2 regions of the Duganella sp. FT27W genome follow, and region 1 is predicted to be linked to the other one. Evidence: predicted binding sites of a transcription regulator. Region 1 holds the regulator's gene; the other holds the start of a gene.
The links. Region 1 encodes NrdR, which represses ribonucleotide reductase genes. Its sites were predicted from a motif close to CACNANATNTNGTG; they were not measured.
Positions count from the first base shown of each region.

Region 1 (10,372 bases):
GGCCTCGTCGTTGCCCTTCATACGCACGTTGGAAAACTCGGTGCCGCCGCACAGGCCGGGCGCCAGGTTGGTGGCGCGCACGCCGGTGCCCACCAGGTCGGCACGCAGGTTGAGCGTGAACTGCTCGACGAAAGCCTTGGTTGCGCCATAGACGTTGCCGCCCGGATAAGGCGTATCGCCGGCAACCGAGCCGATATTGATGATGGTGCCGCTGCCGCGTTTGACCATGTCCGGCAGGATAGCGCGCGTCATGGCAACCAGGCCGCTGACGTTGGTGGCGATCATGGTGTCCCAGTCGTCCAGCGACGATTCGTGGGCCGGCGTGACGCCCAGAGCGAGGCCGGCGTTATTGACCAGCACATCGATCTGGCGCCAGGCTTCCGGCAAACCGGCCAGCACGGCAGTAATCGACGCGCGGTCGGTCACATCGAGCACGACCGGCAGGGCAGCGTCGCCCAGTTCAGCGGCCAGGGCCTGCAGGCGGTCGGCGCGGCGGCCGGCGATCAGGACTTTATGGCCGTTTTGAACGAAGATGCGGGCCATGGCAGCGCCGAAGCCGGCGGAGGCGCCAGTGATGAAGACGATCATGAGGTTTCCTAGAGTGAGTGACAGGGTGGCAAAATTGTAGCTGAAATGCCCAATGTTGCCCGGCGATGCCGCGAAATGCCGATGTTGCAAATTAGATCAGCCCGGCTTTCTCGCAAATTTGCTCAAATCTGGCGCATAAATTACAATCCCGGTTCCATTACGTCTCACGTAACTGGCGAAAAGCTGCGGTCAGCCCCAAAATGGTGCGCTGGTCTGTCGGCGAAAGATGGACATCCATCGGGAAACGTGAGATTTCAACAGCCGTTCGCCTGGGCAGCCCATCGATGGAATGCACGAAAGAGGCTGCCTGTCCGCTTTGGCTTCCCTCATTCGATCCAACCTGCCAGCAACAACGTTACTCATTATTGGAGTTTTTTCATGTTCGCAAAAGATCACACCCTCGCCAGCGTTGACCCGGAACTGTTCGGCGCCATCCAGAACGAAAACACCCGCCAGCACGACCACATCGAACTGATCGCGTCCGAGAACTACACCTCGCCAGCCGTCATGGAAGCCCAAGGCTCCCAGCTGACCAATAAATACGCCGAAGGCTACCCAGGCAAACGCTACTACGGCGGTTGCGAATACGTGGACGTCGTCGAGCAACTGGCGATCGACCGCGTAAAACAACTGTTCGGCGCGGAAGCGGCCAACGTCCAGCCGAACTCCGGCTCGCAAGCGAACCAGGGCGTGTTCTTTGCCGTCCTGAAACCAGGCGACACCATCATGGGCATGTCGCTGGCCGAAGGCGGCCACCTGACCCACGGCATGCCATTGAACATGTCCGGCAAATGGTTCAACGTGGTGTCGTACGGCCTGACCGCTGAAGAGGACATCGACTACGACGCGATGGAAGCGCTGGCCAAGGAACACAAGCCCAAGCTGATCATCGCCGGCGCGTCAGCCTTCTCGAAAAAGATCGACTTCGAACGTTTTGCAGCCGTTGCCAAGGCAGTGGGCGCTTACTTCATGGTCGATATGGCCCACTACGCCGGCCTGATCGCTGCCGGCCTGTACCCAAACCCGGTGCCACACGCCGACTTCGTCACCTCGACCACGCACAAATCGCTGCGCGGCCCGCGCGGCGGCATCATCCTGATGAAGGCAGAGCACGAGAAAATCATCAACTCGGCCATCTTCCCCGGCATCCAGGGCGGCCCGCTGATGCACGTCATCGCCGGCAAGGCAGTGGCATTCAAGGAAGCACTGACGCCTGAATTCAAGGCTTACCAGCAACAAGTGGTGATCAACGCCGACGTGCTGGCCAAGACCCTGATCAAGCGCGGTCTGCGTATCGTTTCGGGCGGCACCGAGTCGCACGTGATGCTGGTGGACCTGCGTCCGAAGAATCTGACCGGCAAGGAAGCCGAAGCGATCCTGGGCACCGCCCACATCACCACCAACAAGAACGGCATCCCGAACGATCCGCAGAAACCGTTCGTGACCTCGGGCATCCGCCTCGGTTCGCCAGCGATGACCACCCGTGGTTTCAAGGAAGCCGAAGCGGAAGAAGTGGGCAACCTGATCGCCGACGTGCTGGACAACCCGCACGACGCCGCCACCATCGAGCGTGTAAAAGCTGCTGTTAAAGTGTTGGCCGACAAGTACCCGGTCTACGCCAAGTAATCCCCTGGCGCGCCGGCGGTCACCACCGGCGCGCCGTTTCAATATTCAGTGGCTCATATGAAATGTCCGTTCTGCCAGCATGACGATACCCAGGTTCTCGATACGCGTGTATCCGAGGAAGGGGATGCCATCCGCCGTCGCCGTCGCTGCACGAAATGTGATAAACGATTTACCACGTACGAACGCATCGAACTGGTGATGCCGGCCGTGGTCAAGAAGAACGGCAGCCGTACCGAATACTCGGCGGAAAAATTGCGTGGCAGCCTGTCGCTGGCCTTGCGCAAACGCCCCGTGGCGGCGCCCGCCGTCGATGCGGCGGTCTCGTCCATCAAAGAAAAACTGCTCACCAGCGGCCTGCGCGAAGTCGATACCGGTTACATCGGCGAACTGGTCATGCAGGAATTGCAGCGCCTCGATACCGTGGCCTACATCCGTTTTGCTTCCGTCTACAAAAACTTCGAAGATCTGGCCGAGTTCCAGAATGCGATTGCGGAAGTGGGTGAGGAAAGCAAGCCGCGCAAGACCGAGTGAGCGCCTGACCAGGCATCCCCTGCTGCGTTGCAGCTTTTGCGCCGTACATTCGTACTATCTTCGTCGCTGCGTCTTGCGCTGAGGGTTGCGTCAGGCACGCCTAGTCGCCGCCACCACCGCAACCTCCGCCACCGCAGCCGCTGCTATCGCCGCCGCTGTCTCCACCGCCATCGCTGTCGCTGCTGTCGCCGCTCCCGGTGCCTGAGCCGCTGTCGCCACCGCCCAGGTGGGCACCGCAGTAGGTATCGCCTCCACCACCACCGCCTTGCTGACCCTTGCGCGCGACACCGTCGCAATCGGGTACGTACACGAAGCCGTTCGGGATGGCCAGCTTGCTGTCGAGCGCAAACAGCAACGGCAGCCGCGACGGATGGCGCGGATCGATATTTTCCTCGGCGCAGGCCAGGCGCCAGGTGCGCCGGATGCCGTCGTTGCCACGGTGGCGCTGGTCGAGCGCGATGGCCGGGGTGTGGTGCAGGGTGCCGCCGAACGCCTTGCGGCAAAACTGTTCGTAAGCCCGGGTGTAGAGGATGAATTCGTGCCACAGGTCGTCCACCACCTGCGACGGCATCGACACAAACTGCCCGCCACTTTTCAGGTGTACCAGGAAGAACTGGCGCAGTCCCTGTGCCACCAGCTGGCAATCCTTGGGCGTCAGTTGCGGATGATGAACTTGCAGTGCTTCGAACAATCCTTTCGGCAGCAGAAACTCGCGGATGGTGGCCTCGCGCCGGGTGCGGCGCTGGCGCTGCCAGACAAAACCACCACCGCAAGCCAGGCAAGTACCGGCAACGGCAAGCAGAATACTCATAATTGGCCCCGATCACATGGTGGACCATGATTGCTTAAAAGTTAACCGAATGCAAGCGCCTGATCTTACTTCACCGCGTCACTGTCGTGTTCGCCAATTGTTGTCAACCGCCCGAACACAAGCGCACGCTTGATCCATCTCAGATCTCAGCCATAAAGCACTGCTAACGTCGAACTCTGTCCTCGTCATGTAGCGGAGGTTGGCCGTGCGCTCAGGTACAAAGTTGTGGTCGGTTAGGGGCTTCACCCTGCTCGAGGTGCTGATTGCCGTGTTCGTACTGGCGGTGGGCATCGTCGGTGGCGTGTCGATGCAACTGGCGGCCATGCGCGCGCGGCACCAGAGCGCCTTGCTGGCGCAGGCATCATTGCTGGCGACCAGTATGGCCGAACGCCTGCGCGCCAACCCGTCGCAGATGCAATTGCCCGACGGTGCCAATCCCTACCTGACGCTTGACTACGATGTGCTCGACCAGCCACCACCCGCGCCGCCGGCCGTGCTGTGCTACGCCGATGCCTGCAACGCGGCGCAACTGGCCTGGTTCGATCTCTACGAAATCAAGACCGCCCTGCGCACGCACCTGCCCAGCGGCCGCGTGGTGATCTGCCGCGACACCGGCCTGTGGAGCGGTGGCACCTTGCTGTGGCCTTGCAGTGGCGGGGCCGGTGCACCGCTGGTGATCAAGGTAGGCTGGCGCGGCAAACGCGCCGACGGTACGCCGCAAGTCGATCGCACCGGCCAGCACGTGCCGGGCGTGGCGCTGCCGGTCGGAGCATTGTGATGAAGCGCCCGCGCCAACATGGCGGCTATCGGTGCACGTCGATAAGGCGCACGCGACAGCAAGGCAGGTATCGCAGCACATTGATGAAGCTTACGCACCGACAAGGCCGTTATCCGAGCACGTTAATGAAGTGCACGCGCAAACAGGGCGGGTATCGGCGTACGTTAACGAGGCGTGGGCGTGAACAGGGCCTGTCTCATAGCAGGTTCATAAAGCTCACGCGCCAGGACGGCTGGAGCCTGGTTGAGTTGCTGGTTGCCGCCGGCCTGGGGCTGTTGTTGACCTTGTTGGCTGGCAGCCTGCTGCTGGCGTCGGCCGGCAACTATCGCCATCACGCCGAAAGCGCCTGGCTCGACGATGGCGGCCGTTATGCGCTCGAGATCATGGCGCAGTCGGTGCGGCAGGGCGCTTACGTCAACTGGGACAGCATGGCCGCGCCGGTATCCATCGCCGACGATGCACCGACGTTGATCAGCGGTTGGGATGCGCACAGCTTGGGCAAAGCCAGTTATGGCATCGGTACGCCGCTGCCAGCCGTGGCCAACGGCAGCGATGTGCTGGCTGTGCGCTTTGCCGGTCACGGTCAGGGCACCAGCGGCGATGGCTCGAGCATCAACTGCGGCGGCTTCGGCGTGGCGGCGCCCGATGATGGTGACGAGCTCGGCTGGAGCATCTTCTATGTCGCACTGGGCGAGGGCGGCGACGGCGAATTGCGCTGCAAATATCTGGGCAATGGCAACTGGGGCGCGGACGCCATCGTGCGCGGCGTCGAATCGTTCCAGGTGCTATACGGCCTGGACACCGACCAGCCCGCCGACGGTGTCCCCAACCGCTATCTGAACGCTACTGCCATCCGCGCCCTCGACAACGCGCTGGCGCCAGCAGGTGCCACGCCAGAAGAACAACAGCGCGACCTGCAGCGGCGCAGCCACTGGAAACGCGTTTGCACCGTCAAGCTGGCCTTGCTGCTGCATGGCGACGGCAACACCCGCAGTGACACCCGCGCCATGCAATTCGACCTGTTCGGGCCGGCATATGCAGACGGCTACAGCCAGGACCTGGGCACGCGCATCATGGAAGTGCAGATCTCGGCGACGGAACGATGGCGGGCGCGGCGCCTGGTAGGCGTGACGGTCATGCTACGCAACAAGAGCGGGTGACACCATGTTCACGGCCATGCGTACGCAACGCGGAGTAACGGTGGTGGTGTGCCTGGTCATGATGTTGCTGGTCATGCTGCTTGGCGCGTCGGCTGCGCGCCTGGGGTTGCAGGGGGAGCAGGCCGCGCGTGGCGAGCGCGACCGCGAAATTGCCTTCCAGGCGGCGGAGGATGCCCTGGCGGACGCGGAACGCGCTATTCGGAACGGCAGTGCCGTGGTGGCTGATGACGCATGCGCCGCCGATCCCGCCTGGCAGCGCGCCGACCTCGGCGGCGACGAGAGCGGCGCCTGCACCGTCGAATACGGTGAGGGAACCGGCGCGACGATGAAGACCGGCATAGGCTTTCTACCGTTCAAAAAGCCGCGCTACTTGATCGAAAGCCTGGAATGCCACGAACCCGGCACCGACGCAACCGATCCGCAGACTTGCTACCGCGTGACGGCGATCGGCTTCGGCCCGAAGCCGGGCGTGGAAGTGGTGTTGCAGAGTGTGTACATACCTGAGTGAGGGAAAAAATGAGTACGCAGATGGTTGGGTTGACGATGACGCCGGGGCGGTGGCCAAGATTCATCGAGTACTCCATTTGCCTCCGATGGCTAAGGTACATCGGGCGCGCCATTTGCCCGATGTGCCTGACGTACGCCGAGGGTCTTGCGTGCGTTGAGTGCGGCAGGTGCATCAGCCGCATGAGAGGCCTCGCTCGCCACGGGCGCCAGACCGACCTCAAGTGTTGCAAGCGGCTGATTTACTGCCTGATTGCGTGTGTAAACTGGGGCGTGAGCAACGTTGCCCTGTCGGCGCCGCCGGTTCTGGCGATCGCCAGCGAGCCGCTGGCTTCGTCATGCCGCCAAGACAGTGCGGGACAACTTGAGGGCCCCGCGCTGGTGCGCGTTCCGACCAGGCCTGACCAGGCCGGCACCTTGTACCAGTCAGCGATGCAGACGGCCGACTGGTCCGGCAGCTTCATCCGCTATGCGATGGCGCCCGGTACCGGCGGCTTGTCGCAAGCGAAGCAGGCCGTATGGGATGCTGGCGCACTGCTCACCGGCAGCGCCATCCGCGCCGCATCGCCGCCGCCGGAGCGGCGAAATCTTCACACTGCCATCGTCCAGGCCGATGGCACGCTGGTCATGGTGCCGTTCGCGTGGGAAGCCCTGTCGCCCGAGCAGCGCGCCCAGCTCGACCCCGCCAGCGACGGCAGCGGCCCGCAGCGCCTGGCCTGGCTGCGCGGTGAGCGCAGCCGGGAGGGCGCGCTGTTCCGCACGCGTAATAGCATTCTGGGCAACTCGGTCCACAGCACGCCGGTGTACGTGGGCCAGCCGTCACAGGCGCTGGCGCCGGCGCGACCGGACATGCTTTATCTTGGCGCCAACGATGGCATGCTGCACGCCTTCAATGCTGCCGATGGCACCGAGCTGTTTGCCTATGTGCCTGCTGCGCTGTTCGGCGCGTTGCACCGACTGGCCGATAAGGATTATGTACACCGCGCTTACGTCGATGGTCCGGCCCAGGCTGCGGATGTGATGATCGCAGGGAGCACGCACACGGTACTGGTGTCCGGTATGGGCGGCGGCGCGCAAGGCGTGTTCGCGCTCGATATCACCGATCCCGCCCGGTTTGCAGAACAGGGCGGCGTGCTGTGGGAATTCACCGATCGCCACGATGCCAACATCGGCAACGTCACCAGCGCACCGCAACTGGCCAAGCTGCGCGTGGGCACCCACGGCGGCGCACCGGTCTATCGCTATTTTGCAGTCGTCGCCAGCGGCTTGAACAACTACGCTGCAGACGGCAACGCCAGCCCTTCCGGCGACGGCGCCTTGTTCCTGCTGGCGCTGGACAAGCCGCGCAATGCGCCCTGGCGGCTCAACGACAATTACTACCGCTTGCGCACCCCGATCGCGGACGCCACCTTGCCAAATGCCTTGCATGCGCCGGCGCTGGTGAACGACCGCCAGGGCGCCGCCCGCTACGCGTACGCCGGCGACCTGCAAGGCAATCTGTGGCGCTTCGACTTGACGGCCGGTCCATTGTTGAGCCTCGCGGGGCAGGCCGGTCAGGCTGCTCGGACGGGGCAAACGGGGCAGGCGGCTCAGACGGTTCTGACGGGGCATACGGGGCAGGTGGCTCAGACGGTTTGGATGAGGCAGACGGGGCAGGTGGCTCAAACAGTTCGGACGGGGCAGATGGGGCAGGTGATTCAGACGGTGCGGACGGGGCAGATGGGGCAGATGGGGCAGATGGCGCAGATCGTTCAGACGGTTCAGACAGTACAGGCGCAACCGCTAGCGGACAACGCGTCGCTATCACCGCTGTTTGTTGCGCGCGATGCCAGCGGCCGGCGCCAGCCCATCGCGCAGCAGCCGCAAGTGGCCTACGCCAACGATGGCGGTTACTTCTTACTTTTCGGCACCGGCAAGCTGATCGAACAGGCCGACCGCGATCCAGCCCGCTTCGCGCCGCAAACCTATTACGCCATCCGCGACAGCCTGCGCACGCCGCCCGAACTTGTCACCGGCCGGCGCCAGCTTACGCGGCGCGAGCTCAAAGGTGACCCGGCGAGCGAACGCCTGGCCATCGAAGGCGAAGCGATGGCCCCAGACAGCATGGGCTGGTATATGGACTTGCTGGCATCGTCCACCACCGGCGAACGGAACCTCGACAGTGGCGTACTGGTGAACGGTGCGCTGGCATTTAATACCGTGCTTCCCACTAACGAGGGAGGGCAGCCCGGCCAGCCCGGGCAATCGGGCCAGCCGGGCACACCTGCCACCCCTGCCACCCCGGGGACGCCGACCACGCCAGCCACGCCGACCACACCGGGCAATCCCGGCGCATCGTGCTCGCCCGCGCACAGCCGAACTTACGTGCTCAACGTGCTGACCGGCCTGGCGCTCGGCCAAAGCGTTACCGCCAGATTGCCGCCCACACCGGAAGCGCCGCCGCCTGTCGTGGCCGAACGCACCACACGATACGTGCCCCGGCCGCTGTTGCTGCCCGTTCCGCCCATCAAGCCCATCGCGCCGCGTGAACCCACGGGCCGGGTGAACCTAACGCAGGATTTCGCCATCGGCGCACCTGCCCCACACGGCGAGCAGGTGGTGGGCACGGTCAACACCCGCAAACGCGCCGGCCGCCTTAGCTGGCGCGAGGTAGCAAACTGGCGCCAGTTGCACCAGGCATACCAGGAGCCTCAAGCGAACCAGGCGAACCCGGCGAACCAGGCGAACCCGGCGAACCCGGCGAACCAGGCGAACCAGGCGCCCCAAGCGAACCAACCGAACCAACCGAACCAGGCGAACCAGGCGAACCAGGCGAACCAGGCGAACCAACCGAACCAAGCGAACCAACCGAACCAAGCGAACCAGGCGAAACAGGCGAAACAGGCGAAACAGGCGAAACAGACGGATTACGCGAAGCAGGCGCACCAAGTGTACCGAGTGAATCAGGCCCACCAAGCGGACCGGGCGGTGCCATGAACACACCGCGCGGATTTTCCATGATCGAACTGCTGGTCGTATGCGTCATCGCCATGTTGCTGGCGGCAGTTGCCGCGCCGGTGTGGAACGATCACCTGGTGCGCACCCGCCGCCACGAGGCGCAAGCCACCATGCAGCGCTTGATGTTGCAGCAGGAACGCTACTTCACCCAGCACGGCAGCTATCTCGCCTTTGGCGCCGCAGTTCAGGGCGATGACCCCGAACAGCGCCAGTTCCAGTGGTGGAGCGGCGCCACCGCACCGGCCAGCGGCTACGAAATCGAAGGGAAAGCCTGCGATGGTCATACGCTGGACGCGTGCGTGCAACTGGTCGCCACACCGGGCACGCAGCGTGTGGATGCCCGCTTTCGCGACGCCGACTGTGGCCAACTGCTCCTGACCAGCAGCGGCCTGCGTCAGGCAGACGGCCCACAGGCCAGTTGCTGGCGTTGATGAACGGTGCACCCCATGCGACCTTCGACCCCCTATGGCGTAACCCTGGTGGAGTTATTGCTGGTACTGGCCCTGGCCGGCATCCTGCTCGCCGTCGCTGCGCCCGCTTATCAGCAGACGATGCAGCGCCAGCAGTTGCGCGCTGCCGTCACCGACCTGGTGGCTGCGATCGATCTCACCCGTTCGCAGGCGATCGCGCGCGGGAGCATGGTCATGCTGGCGCCGCTCGATCCCGGCGGCATCGACTGGCGCGGTGGCTGGATCGTTTTTGTCGATGCCAACGACAACCGCCGGCCCGATGCCGGCGAGACCGAGATTTTCCAGCGCGGCCCGCTACCTGCTGGCCTGCGGGTGGGCATTTCGTTCTCTTCCAAAGCGCCGCCAGCCTACGTTGCTTATAATGGCGCAGGACGCAGCTGCAGCGCGAGTAACAGCCTGGCCGCCCGCTGGGGCACGCTGTCGCTGGCGCTGGGCGACAATGCCCGCAACATCAAGATCAATATGCTGGGCCGGCTGCGCGTGTGCGATCCGGCCGTGGAGGCTGCCTGCACGGGCGCATTAGATTAAGGACATAGTGAGAATCCACAACGATACCGAGGGCATGACCCTGGCCCTGGCCTGGGCCGAGCGCGGCCTGTACACCACGTCGCCCAATCCGCACATTGGTTGCGTGATCGTGCGCGACGGCGCAGTGATCGGCGCCGGCGTTACCCAGCAGGTAGGCGGCGATCACGCGGAAATCCAGGCATTGAAAGACGCCCAGGCCCGTGGCCATGACGTGCGCGGCGCCACGGCGTACGTTACGCTCGAGCCGTGCAGCCACCACGGCCGCACGCCGCCGTGCGCCGACGCGCTGGTGCGCGCCGGCCTGGCCCGCGTGGTGGCGGCCATGGAAGACCCCAATCCGCTGGTGGCAGGACAGGGCATGGCCAAGCTGGCCGCAGCC
Region 1 is NZ_WHIV01000003.1:1,120,592-1,130,963, reverse strand. Features, by position in the region: gene F8197_RS16865 (SDR family oxidoreductase) at 1-588, opposite strand, end outside; ZMP/ZTP riboswitch at 747-870, shown strand; gene glyA (serine hydroxymethyltransferase) at 967-2,214, shown strand; gene nrdR (transcriptional regulator NrdR) at 2,272-2,745, shown strand; gene F8197_RS16850 (hypothetical protein) at 2,846-3,556, opposite strand; gene pilV (type IV pilus modification protein PilV) at 3,762-4,334, shown strand; gene F8197_RS16840 (PilW family protein) at 4,583-5,494, shown strand; gene F8197_RS16835 (pilus assembly protein) at 5,499-6,002, shown strand; gene F8197_RS28915 (pilus assembly protein) at 6,182-8,974, shown strand; gene F8197_RS16815 (type IV pilin protein) at 8,971-9,426, shown strand; gene F8197_RS16810 (GspH/FimT family protein) at 9,442-9,993, shown strand; gene ribD (bifunctional diaminohydroxyphosphoribosylaminopyrimidine deaminase/5-amino-6-(5-phosphoribosylamino)uracil reductase RibD) at 10,001-10,372, shown strand, end outside.

Region 2 (10,372 bases), on a different contig from region 1:
AGGTAGCAGGCTTCGCCGTCTTCCTCGGCGGATGCGGCAACTGCGGCGGCGGCTACCGGGGCAGCAGCAGCTACCGGAGCGACCGGCGCCGCAGCCTTGGCGCTGGCCGACATGCCGCCATCGACTGCCACGGCGTTCAGGGCGCCGGTCTTGGAGGTCGATTTCTCGGTATGGGTGGCCGAGGTGGTGCGCAGGTAGTACGTGGTTTTCAGGCCGCGCAGCCATGCCAGCTTGTAGGTCTCGTCCAGCTTTTTACCCGACGCGCCAGCCATGTAGATGTTCAGCGACTGGGCCTGGTCGATCCATTTCTGGCGACGCGATGCCGCTTCCACCAGCCAGCTCGGCGAGACTTCAAACGCGGTGGCGTAGATGTCGCGCAGGTCGTCCGGGATGCGGTCGATCTTGGTCAGCGAGCCGTCGAAGTATTTCAGGTCGGCGATCATGACTTCGTCCCACAGGTCGCGCGCTTTCAGGTCGCGCACCAGGTAGCCGTTGATCTCGGTGAACTCGCCCGACAGGTTCGATTTCACGTACAGGTTCTGGAACGTCGGCTCGATACAGGCCGACACGCCGATGATGTTCGAGATGGTGGCGGTCGGAGCGATCGCCACGCAGTTCGAGTTGCGCATGCCGAACTTGGCGATGCGTTCGCGCACCGGCGTCCAGTCCATGGCCGACGACAGGTCCTGCTCGAGGTAGCCGCCGCGCTCTTCGGCCAGCAGCTTGATCGAGTCTTGCGGCAGGATGCCACGGTCCCACAGCGAACCTTTGTACGACGCGTAGTGGCCACGCTCTTCGGCCAGTTCGGTCGATGCCAGGTAGGCGTAGTAGCACACCGCTTCCATCGAGGTATCGGCGAAGTTCACGCACTCTTGCGAGGCGAACGGCACGCGCATCATGTGCAGGCAGTCCTGGAAGCCCATCACACCCATGCCCACCGGACGGTGGCGCATATTGGCGTTGCGTGCTTTTTCGACGGCGTAGTAGTTGATATCGATGACGTTGTCGAGCATGCGCATCGCGGTGCGCACGGTTTTCTGCAGCTTGACGTGATCGAGCTTGCCTTCTTTCATGTGCGCCGGCAGGTTGACCGAACCGAGGTTGCAGACGGCGATTTCGTCAGGACCGGTGTTCAGGGTGATCTCGGTGCACAGGTTGGAGCTGTGGACCATGCCCACGTGCGACTGCGGCGAACGGATGTTGCATGGGTCTTTGAACGTGATCCATGGGTGACCGGTTTCGAACAGCATCGACAGCATCTTGCGCCACAGGTCGAGCGCGGCGATTTTCTTGAATACACGGATTTCGCCGGCGGCAGCACGGGCTTCGTACGCGACGTACGCTTTTTCGAAGGCTTTGCCGACCAGGTCGTGCAGGTCCGGGGTGTCCGATGGCGAGAACAGGGTCCAGTCGCCTTTTTCCATCACGCGCTTCATGAACAGGTCGGGAATCCAGTTGGCCGTGTTCATGTCGTGGGTGCGGCGGCGGTCGTCGCCGGTGTTTTTACGCAGGTCCAGGAACTCTTCGATGTCCATGTGCCAGGTTTCCAGGTAGGCGCAGACTGCGCCCTTGCGCTTGCCGCCCTGGTTGACCGCCACGGCGGTGTCGTTGACCACTTTGAGGAACGGTACCACGCCTTGCGACTTGCCGTTGGTGCCCTTGATGTGGGCGCCCAGGGCGCGCACTGGCGTCCAGTCGTTACCGAGGCCGCCGGCGAACTTGGCCAGCAGTGCGTTTTCCTTGATGGCGTCGTAGATGCCTTCCAGGTCGTCCGACACGGTGGTCAGATAGCACGACGACAGCTGCGAGCGCAGCGTGCCCGAGTTGAACAGCGTAGGCGTGGACGACATGAAGTCGAACGACGACAGCAGCTGGTAGAACTCGATGGCGCGCGCTTCGCGGTCTTGTTCGTTGAGCGACAGGCCCATGGCCACGCGCATGTAGAACGCCTGCGGCATTTCGATGCGCACGTCGCGCACATGCAGGAAGTAGCGGTCGTACAGGGTTTGCAGGCCGATGTAGCCGAATTGCAGGTCGCGGTCGGCGACCAGCGCCTTGGCCAGGCGTTCCAGGTCGAACTCGGCCAGCTTGGCGTCGAGCAGTTCGTTCTTGATGCCGTTGGCGATGTATTGCGGGAAGTACGTGATGTACTCGGCAGCGGCCGCGCCTTGCGCGACTTCCTTGCCGAAGACTTCCTTGCGGATGGTGTGCAGCAGGATGCGGGCCGTCACTTGCGAGTAGGCCGGGTCTTTTTCCATCAGCGCGCGCGCCGCCAGGATGGCGGACTTGTGCAGCTCTTCGACCGGCACGCCGTCGTACAGGTTTTTCAGGGTTTCAGCCAGGATGGCATCGGCATCGACGTGCTTTTCCAGGCCGATGCAGGCGGCGTTGATCAGGCTCGTCACGCGGCTCATTTCCAGCGGCTTGCGCTCGCCGTTTTCCACCACGTGGATTTGTGGTGCGGCGATGGCGGCGGCGCCACCTTGGGCTTCCTTGGCCAGGCGGCGCTCTTCCATGTGCTTGGCGCGGTACAGCACGTAGGCGCGGGCCACGTCATGCTCGCCCGAGCGCATCAGTGCCAGTTCCACCTGGTCTTGCACGTCTTCGATGTGGAAAGTGCCGCCCGAAGGCTGGCGGCGCACCAGGGCCGACACGACGCTGGCGGTGAGCTGCTCTACCAATTCGCGAATGCGGGCCGAAGCGGCGCCCTGGCCACCGTTGACGGCCAGGAAGGCCTTGGTCACGGCGATCGCGATTTTCGACGGTTCAAACGCGACGACCGCGCCGTTACGGCGGATGATGCGGTAGTCACCGAGGTCGCTGGCGGCCGTGGACGGGCTGCTGGCGGCGCTCGCAGCGGCTGCTGGGACCAGCGCTGGATTGAAGGTGTTGTCTTGAGTAGATTGCATTGAAGCTCCCCGGTAACAGCGTGCAGCCGTGCTGCGCGATGTATGTTTGTAAATAAAATGGCAAAAATAAAGCCTGCAGCCGGGCGAACCAGGCTGGCTTATTGTTGCGGAATATAGAGCTGAAATGGATGTTGCCCTGGCCCCGTGCCGTACAACAGGTTAAGAACCAGTGCCTTGAGAACTACTACATCTAGTGTTTAAACGAATTCCATGCACTGATTGTAGTAGGCGCAAAGTACCCGTGCAAGGGTATTTTTTAGCGGTAAAGGCAATTTTTCAATTGACTTTACAGGAGGCCTTTCACTACGCGCAGTCCGGGGTTAGCAAGTACTAACGACGGACTGCTCTCGGCATATTTTTTCCAGTCAAAAAACGCGCCGGGGTCGGTTTTGCGGCCCGGCGCGACGTGTTCGTGTCCTTGTATATCGGTGACCGGATACCGCGCCAGCAACGCCCCGGTCAGGTCCGCCAGCGCCGCATATTGCGCTGCCTCGAACGGGGTGTGGTCATTGCCTTCGAGCTCGATACCGATCGAAAAATCATTACATTTTACCCGCCCGCCGAACATCGAGACGCCGGCATGCCAGGCGCGCGCGCCGGCCGGGGCATACTGCACCACGCGGCCGTCGCGCCGGATAAAGAAGTGGCTCGACACGCGCAGATCGCGCAGGTCCGCCAGCGAAGGGTCAACATTATAATCGAGGCGGCCGGTGAACAGGTCCGACACCTGCGGACCGCCACAGCGCCCGCCCGGCAAACCGATGTTGTGGATGACCAGCAGGGTGATGTCTGCGGGGTCGGGCCGCGCGTCGATGAACGGGCTGTCATAGCGCGCCGCCGCCGGCCACCAGCCGTCGACATCGACGGCAACTACAGGTTTCATGCTTCAGGTTCCTGGATATTCAGTTTCTGCATTTGATAGCGCAACTGGCGGAAGCTGATGCCCAGCAGCTGCGCGGCCTGGGTACGGTTGAACTGCGTCTGCGCCAGTGCCCGCAATATGATATCGCGCTCGATGGCGATCAGGTAGTCGGGCAGGCTGGCCGGCAAGTCGGGCGACGATGCTGGCGATGAGGATGCGGGGGACGCGGCCGCAGCCGCCGCCACCCCATCGCCACCCTGACCACCCTGCCCGGCCTTGAGCGCCAGGTCGGCCACCTCGATCACGCCGTCGTTGGCAAACGCCAGCGCGCGCTCGAGGATATTTTCCAGTTCGCGCACATTGCCGGGAAAGCGGTAGCCGGCCAGCGCTTCGAGCACGCCCGGCCCCAGCGCCGCCTTGTGGCCGCCGCCGCCGAGGCGTTCGAGGATGGCGTCGGCCAGTGCCGGCAAATCGCCCTGGCGTTCGCGCAGCGGCGGCACCGCCAGTTCGATCACGTTCAGGCGATAGAACAGGTCCTGGCGGAAGGCGCCCTGCTCCACGCAGCGCGCCAGGTTCTTGTGGGTGGCGCTGATCAGGCGCACATCGACCGGCTCCTCCGACGTAGCGCCGATCTTGCGCACGCGCCGCTCCTGGATCGCGCGCAGCAGCTTGACCTGCATCGCCAGCGGCAGATCGGCCACCTCGTCGAGCAGCAGGGTGCCGCCGTTGGCAGCCTGGAAAAAGCCGTCGCGGTCATCGGCCGCGCCGGTGAAGGCGCCCTTGCGGTAGCCGAAAAACTCGGCTTCCATCAGCGCCTCCGGGATCGCACCGCAGTTGACCGCAATGAAAGGCTGGCCGGCACGCGGGCTGCGGGCGTGGATTTCGCGCGCCGCCAGCTCCTTGCCGCTGCCCGATTCGCCGTGGATGGCGATCGGCGCCATCGACCGCGCCAGCCGGCCGATCTGCGCGCGCAGCGCCGCCATCACGGCCGACCCGCCCTTGAGCCGGCCGTCCACCGCATCAGCATCGGCCGGGCCATTACTATGGACACCGGGCGCGGCCTCGTGCACCCGCAGCGCCGAGCGCACCAGCAGGCGCAGTTGATCGAGGGCGACCGGCTTGGCGATGTAATCGAACGCGCCGGCCTTGAGCGCGACCACCGCGTTGTCGGCACTGCCGAAAGCGGTGACCACCGCGATCGGCGTGTTCTTGTATGTGGTGGCCACGTCGCGCACCAGTTCCAGCCCCAGGCCGTCGGGCAGGCGCATGTCGGTCAGTACCAGTTGATAGGGGTGGCGGGCCAGCAGCGCGCGGGCCTCGGCCACGGTGGCGGCGCTGTCGACATCGAGCCCCATTTTTACCAGGGTCAGCTCCAGCAGTTCGCGCAGGTCGGCTTCATCATCGACGACGAGCACGCGGGGGGACCTCACGCTCATGGACAGCCTTTCGATTACTTTTGCGGTGGTGCGAAAGTGATGACAAAGCGGCCGCCGGACCGGCGATCGACGCGATGACTGTCGTGGCTGTTTTCGATACCCTCGTCGATACCAACACTATCGAAGCGGTATTCATAATCGAGCCGCGCTTCATTATTCAAACACATTTCCCGCGCCAGATACAGCCCCAGCCCGGTTCCTTTGCTCGATGTGGTGTAAAACGGTTCAAACAGATGCGCGCGCACCTCACCGCTGATGCCAGGACCGTCATCCTGCACGTGCAATTCCAGCCAGTTCGGCTGCCGCACCAGGTCCAGCCGCACCGACGCCGGCGCGCCGCTGGCGTAGCGCAGGGCATTGCCAACCAGGTTGGCGATCACCTCGCGCAGGTGCAGCGGATCGAAATGCACGGTGGTCCCGGGGGCAACCGACACGGCAATCTGGTCTTCGGCCAGGCCGTGGGTTTCGATGAATTCGTCGCGCATCTCTTCCAGGAAGCTGCCCAGCGCCAGCGGCTCGTACTGGACGTGGGATTTACGCGACAGTTGCAGGATGTCCTCGACGATGCGGTTGACCCGTTTGACGTTGTCGCCGACGATGCGCAACAGGCGGCGCTGGCCGGGATCGGCGATGTCTTCCTCGAGCAGCGCGGTGGCGTGGCCGATGGCCGACAGCGGATTGCGCACTTCGTGGGCAATGCTGGCGGTGAGCCGGCCCATCGAGGCCAGCTTGAGCTGCTGCGCGCGTTCCTCGATCTCGCTCACCTCCTGCAAAAAAATCACGCTGCGCGCCAGGTTGGGACCACCGGCGATGACGTCGCCGAGATCGACGGCGGCAAACCGCGCCTTGAGGCGAATGCTGAAATACGGCTTCAGGGTGATGAAGGCGGTATCGAGCGCGGGATCCGCGCGCCATTCGGCGTAGGCCAGCGCCAGCGGCGCGTGGTCATCCGATGCCGACAGCTCCTGCCCGGTCAGACCGAGCATCTGCTGCGCGGCCGGATTGCCGGCCCAGATGCGGCCATCGGCATCGACCACCAGCACGCCGTCGGCCACGTTGGCCATCACCAGCCGGTTGACCGCCTGCTGCACGCCGATCTCCACGCCGCGCCGGATCGCCAGCTCTTCCTGGCCGATCAGCCGCGCCGCCATGCGGTTCACCCCCAGCACGGCGGCAAAATACGCGGCGCCGTACAAGCCCGATTGCAGCAGCACATGTTCGCCCTCCATCTCCAGCACCTGGATCACGCCCACGCCCAGCATGAACAGCGCGACCAGCGCGGTGCAGAACAGCGCCAGCACCAGCGGCGCCAGGATGGCCGTACCGGCGAGCGGAAACAGGTACAAGATGGCCAGGCCGCTGCGCAAACCGCCGCCGTCCACATATAACAGAGAGATGATGGCCAGGTCGCAGGCGATTTGCGTGAGCACCTGCGCCAGGAAGCGACGCTGCAAGTACACCGCCGTCAAGGCAAAGCCGATCGCCAGCACCAGATAGGCCAGGCAGATCCACAAATACAGGTAGTGGCCGGAAGACCGCAGGCCGCGACCGTCAAAGCTCAGGTACACCAGCAGCACCACCGCGATGACGATGCGGGTGGCGTTGAGGGTTTGCAGCGAGCGCCAGAACGTCGCGCGCGTGGGATGGGAGTCGCCTGGCAAAGCCGGAGGGGCTTGCAGGCGCTCCATGGCGTCAGTTCGGTGGCAGGGCGGCGTGCGCCTTGCTGCAGTAGATGGCGCCGTCGAAGCGCACCGCCTCGCCGGCCGGGAAGAATACGCCGCAGTGCGCGCATTCGAGCATGGTTTCAGCCTCGATGGCGGGCTTTTGCGCGCCGCGCGGCGCATAGCCGGCCGGACCGCCCGGCGCCTGCTGCCGCTGCTGCGCGTCGCGGAATTGTTGTTCGGCGCGCTTTTGCGCGCTACGAATCTTGCTGCGGATCGCGAAGACGATCAGGCAAATCAAACCCACCCAAAACAAAATGCGGCTCATGCCCATCCTTTATGCAGTACCACTTCAAACACGAAACGGCTGCCGACATACGCCAGCAGCAAGGTGGCGAACCCCGCCAGGGTAAAACTCAGCGCCGTCTTGCCGCGCCAGCCGCGCAGGCGGCGCCCGGCCAGCAGCGCCGCGAACAGCAGCCACGACAACATGGTAAACGCCGATTTATGGTCCCACTTGAGCGCCTGCCCGAACAGTTGTTCGGAAAACACGATGCCGGACAATACCGTCAGCGTGAGCAAGGTAAAGCCGATGCCGATCATGCGGAACAACAGCTTTTCCATGGTGAGCAGCGCCGGAAGCTGGTCGAGCGCGCCCGACAAGAAACTCTTGCGGTCGGTGGCCGCGTGCAGACGCGCTTCCTGCAACGCCATCAGCACGGCGTGGAAAGCAGCAATGGTGAGGGTGCTATAAGCCAGCGTGGCGACCGCGATGTGCCAGCCGAACAGCGGAGTCTTGTCGCCCAGTGCAATCAGGGCGCCGGGATAGATCGCCTGCAGCGCGACGGTGAACGCAGCGGCCGGCATGACCAGGCGGCGCAGGCCGTCGAGGCCGAAGTTGCGGTTCTCAAACCAGTACGCGGCCACCGACACCCACAGCGCCGACGACAGCATGGCCGCAAAACCGAGCCGCAGCGAGCCGTCGGCAGCGACGTCGGTCCACAGCCCGGCGCCATGCACCAGCCAGGCCACGACGGTCACCGCCGACACCAGCGTGCCGCGGCGCGACGGCAAGGCGGCGCAAAGTAGATACAGCACGATGGCTGCGATGAACAAATAGGTCTGCATGCACCCAGTTTACACTATCGCTCAATCGGCGGCAGCCCCTCAATCGACCGCCGCCATGCGCAGTTCGTCGTGGTGGTGGCGTTGTTGCTCTTCCATCACCAGTTGTCCCAGTTCGCGCTTGAGGGCGTTGAACGATGCATCGGCCGGATCGCGCAGGCGCGGCAGGTCCACCAGCAAGTCGCGCTTGATGGTGCCGGGGCGGTAGGTCATCACCACGATGCGGTCGGCCAGGTAGATCGCCTCCTCGATGCTGTGGGTGACAAAGATGATGGTTTTGTTCAGCGCCGCCCACAGCCGCAGCAGCTCGTCCTGCAAATTGCGGCGGGTGAGCGCGTCGAGCGCGCCGAACGGCTCGTCCATCAGCATGATCGGCGAATCGAGCGCCAGCACGCGGGCGATCGCCACGCGCTGGCGCATGCCGCCCGACAGGTCTTTCGGGTAGCGGTGGCGAAAATCGGTCAGCGACAGCATCGCCAGCAGTTGCTCGACCCGGGCGCCGGTCGCCGCTTCGCCTTTGCCCTGGATGCGCAGGCCGAAGCCGATATTGTCGGCCACCGTCATCCACGGGAACAGCGCGTACTCCTGGAATACCATGCCGCGCTCGGGGCCGGGGCCGGTCACCAGCCGGCCGCCGGCGGTAATGGTGCCGGTGGTGGGCGGCGCAAAGCCGGCCACCGCATTGAGCAAGGTCGATTTGCCGCAGCCCGAAGGCCCCAGCAAACAGACGAACTGCCCTTGCGGAATGGCGAGATCGATGCCCTGCAACGCCACCATGTCGCGCCCGGCCGTATGAAATACCTTGCCGACGCCTTCTATCAGAATATGCGGATTCATTGCTGCTCCAGGCCGCGGTGCCAGCGCAGCAGATGGTTGTTCAACCGGTTCATCGCCACATCGATCGCCAGGCCCAGCAGGCCGATGGTGACCATGCCGGCGATGATCTTGTCCGACCAGAAGTACTCGCGCGCCTCGAGGATGCGGAAACCGAGGCCGTTGTTTACGGCGATCATCTCGGAGACGATCACCACGATGAAGGCAGTGCCGATACCGATCCGCACGCCGGACAATATATATGGCACGGCGGCAGGCAGGATCACCCGTACGAACAGGGTGGCGCCGGTGGCGCCGAGGTTGCGCGCGGCGCGCAGGTAGATGCCATCGACCTGGCGCACGCCGGCGATGGTGTTCATCAGCACCGGGAAGAACGCCCCCAGCGCGATCAGGAACACGGCCGGCGGATTACCGAGCCCGAACCACAGGATCGACAGCGGAATGTACGCGATCGGCGGAATCGGCCGCAGCAGCTGCACCATCGGGTTGAACCAGCGGTAGGCGCGGGCATTGGCGCCCATGGCCAGGCCCAGCGGCAGCGCCAGGCCGGCGCCGATGGCAAACCCCACCGCCACGCGGTACAGGCTGCCGAGCGAGTCGACGATCAACTCGCCCGAGACGGCCCAGGCCAGCCAGCTGCCGTCGGCGGCATGGTACGGTTGCAGCGGCAGCAGGTACTCGATCCATTTATTGACCACCGCCAGCGGCGATGGCAGCACCTGCGGATTGACCCAGCCCAGCGAAGTTGCGGCCTGCCACAGCACGATCACCAGCGCCGGCACGATGGCGCCGACCAGGCCGGCGCCCGCGCGCTGCCAGGAGAAGGACGCGGCGGCCATCTATTTCACACCCAGGGTTTTCTTGGCCGCCACCAGCAGGTCGGTGCGCACCCAGTCGTGGGCGGTCGGCACGTTGCGCAGGCGGCCCACGCCGGTCTTGAGCATGGTGTCGGCAGTGACCTGGATGTGCTCGGGCGTGATGTCATAGCTGAACGGCGAATTGCCGATGGCATCGACAAAATCGGCACTGCTCAACTGGCCCTTGAACAGGACTTCGCGCACGTATTTCTCGGCGGTGGCCGGCTGCTCGATGAAGGTCTTGGTGGCCTGCACGAAGCAGCGCATGAATTTTTCAGCGAGCGGACGCTGTTGCGTGTAAAACTTCTCGGTCATCACCATGGTGCGCACCGGTTCGCCGATCGGGGTGTCGTAGGGTTTCAGGATTTCGCTGCCAAAGCCCTGGCTCAGCGCCTGCGACGACTGCGGCTCGGACTGCATCATGGCGTCGATATTGCGGCCCAGCAGTGCATGGTTGAGGTCGGCATAAGCAAGGAACACCAGCCGCACGTCTTTGCCCGGCTGGTCGGACGCGGTCATGCCGTGCTTGTGCAATTCGGCCAGCAGCAGCACGTCCTGGATGGCGCCGCGCGTAACACCCACGCGCTTGCCCTTGAGATCGCGCACGCTCTTGATCTGCAGGTCGCTGCGGCCCACCAGCCGCGCCCCGCCCCGGGCAAAGCCGGCCACGACAAAAATCGGCGCGCCG
Region 2 is NZ_WHIV01000005.1:74,638-85,009, reverse strand. Features, by position in the region: gene F8197_RS22365 (ribonucleoside-diphosphate reductase subunit alpha) at 1-2,909, opposite strand, end outside; gene ampD (1,6-anhydro-N-acetylmuramyl-L-alanine amidase AmpD) at 3,196-3,792, opposite strand; gene F8197_RS22355 (sigma-54 dependent transcriptional regulator) at 3,789-5,207, opposite strand; gene F8197_RS22350 (PAS domain-containing sensor histidine kinase) at 5,222-6,895, opposite strand; gene F8197_RS22345 (PP0621 family protein) at 6,900-7,196, opposite strand; gene F8197_RS22340 (inner membrane protein YpjD) at 7,193-7,996, opposite strand; gene F8197_RS22335 (ABC transporter ATP-binding protein) at 8,036-8,830, opposite strand; gene F8197_RS22330 (ABC transporter permease) at 8,827-9,666, opposite strand; gene F8197_RS22325 (ABC transporter substrate-binding protein) at 9,667-10,372, opposite strand, start outside.
Region 2: F8197_RS22365 (ribonucleoside-diphosphate reductase subunit alpha) is a predicted target of NrdR. The motif match lies at 3,092-3,105, and genes of this name have one in related genera.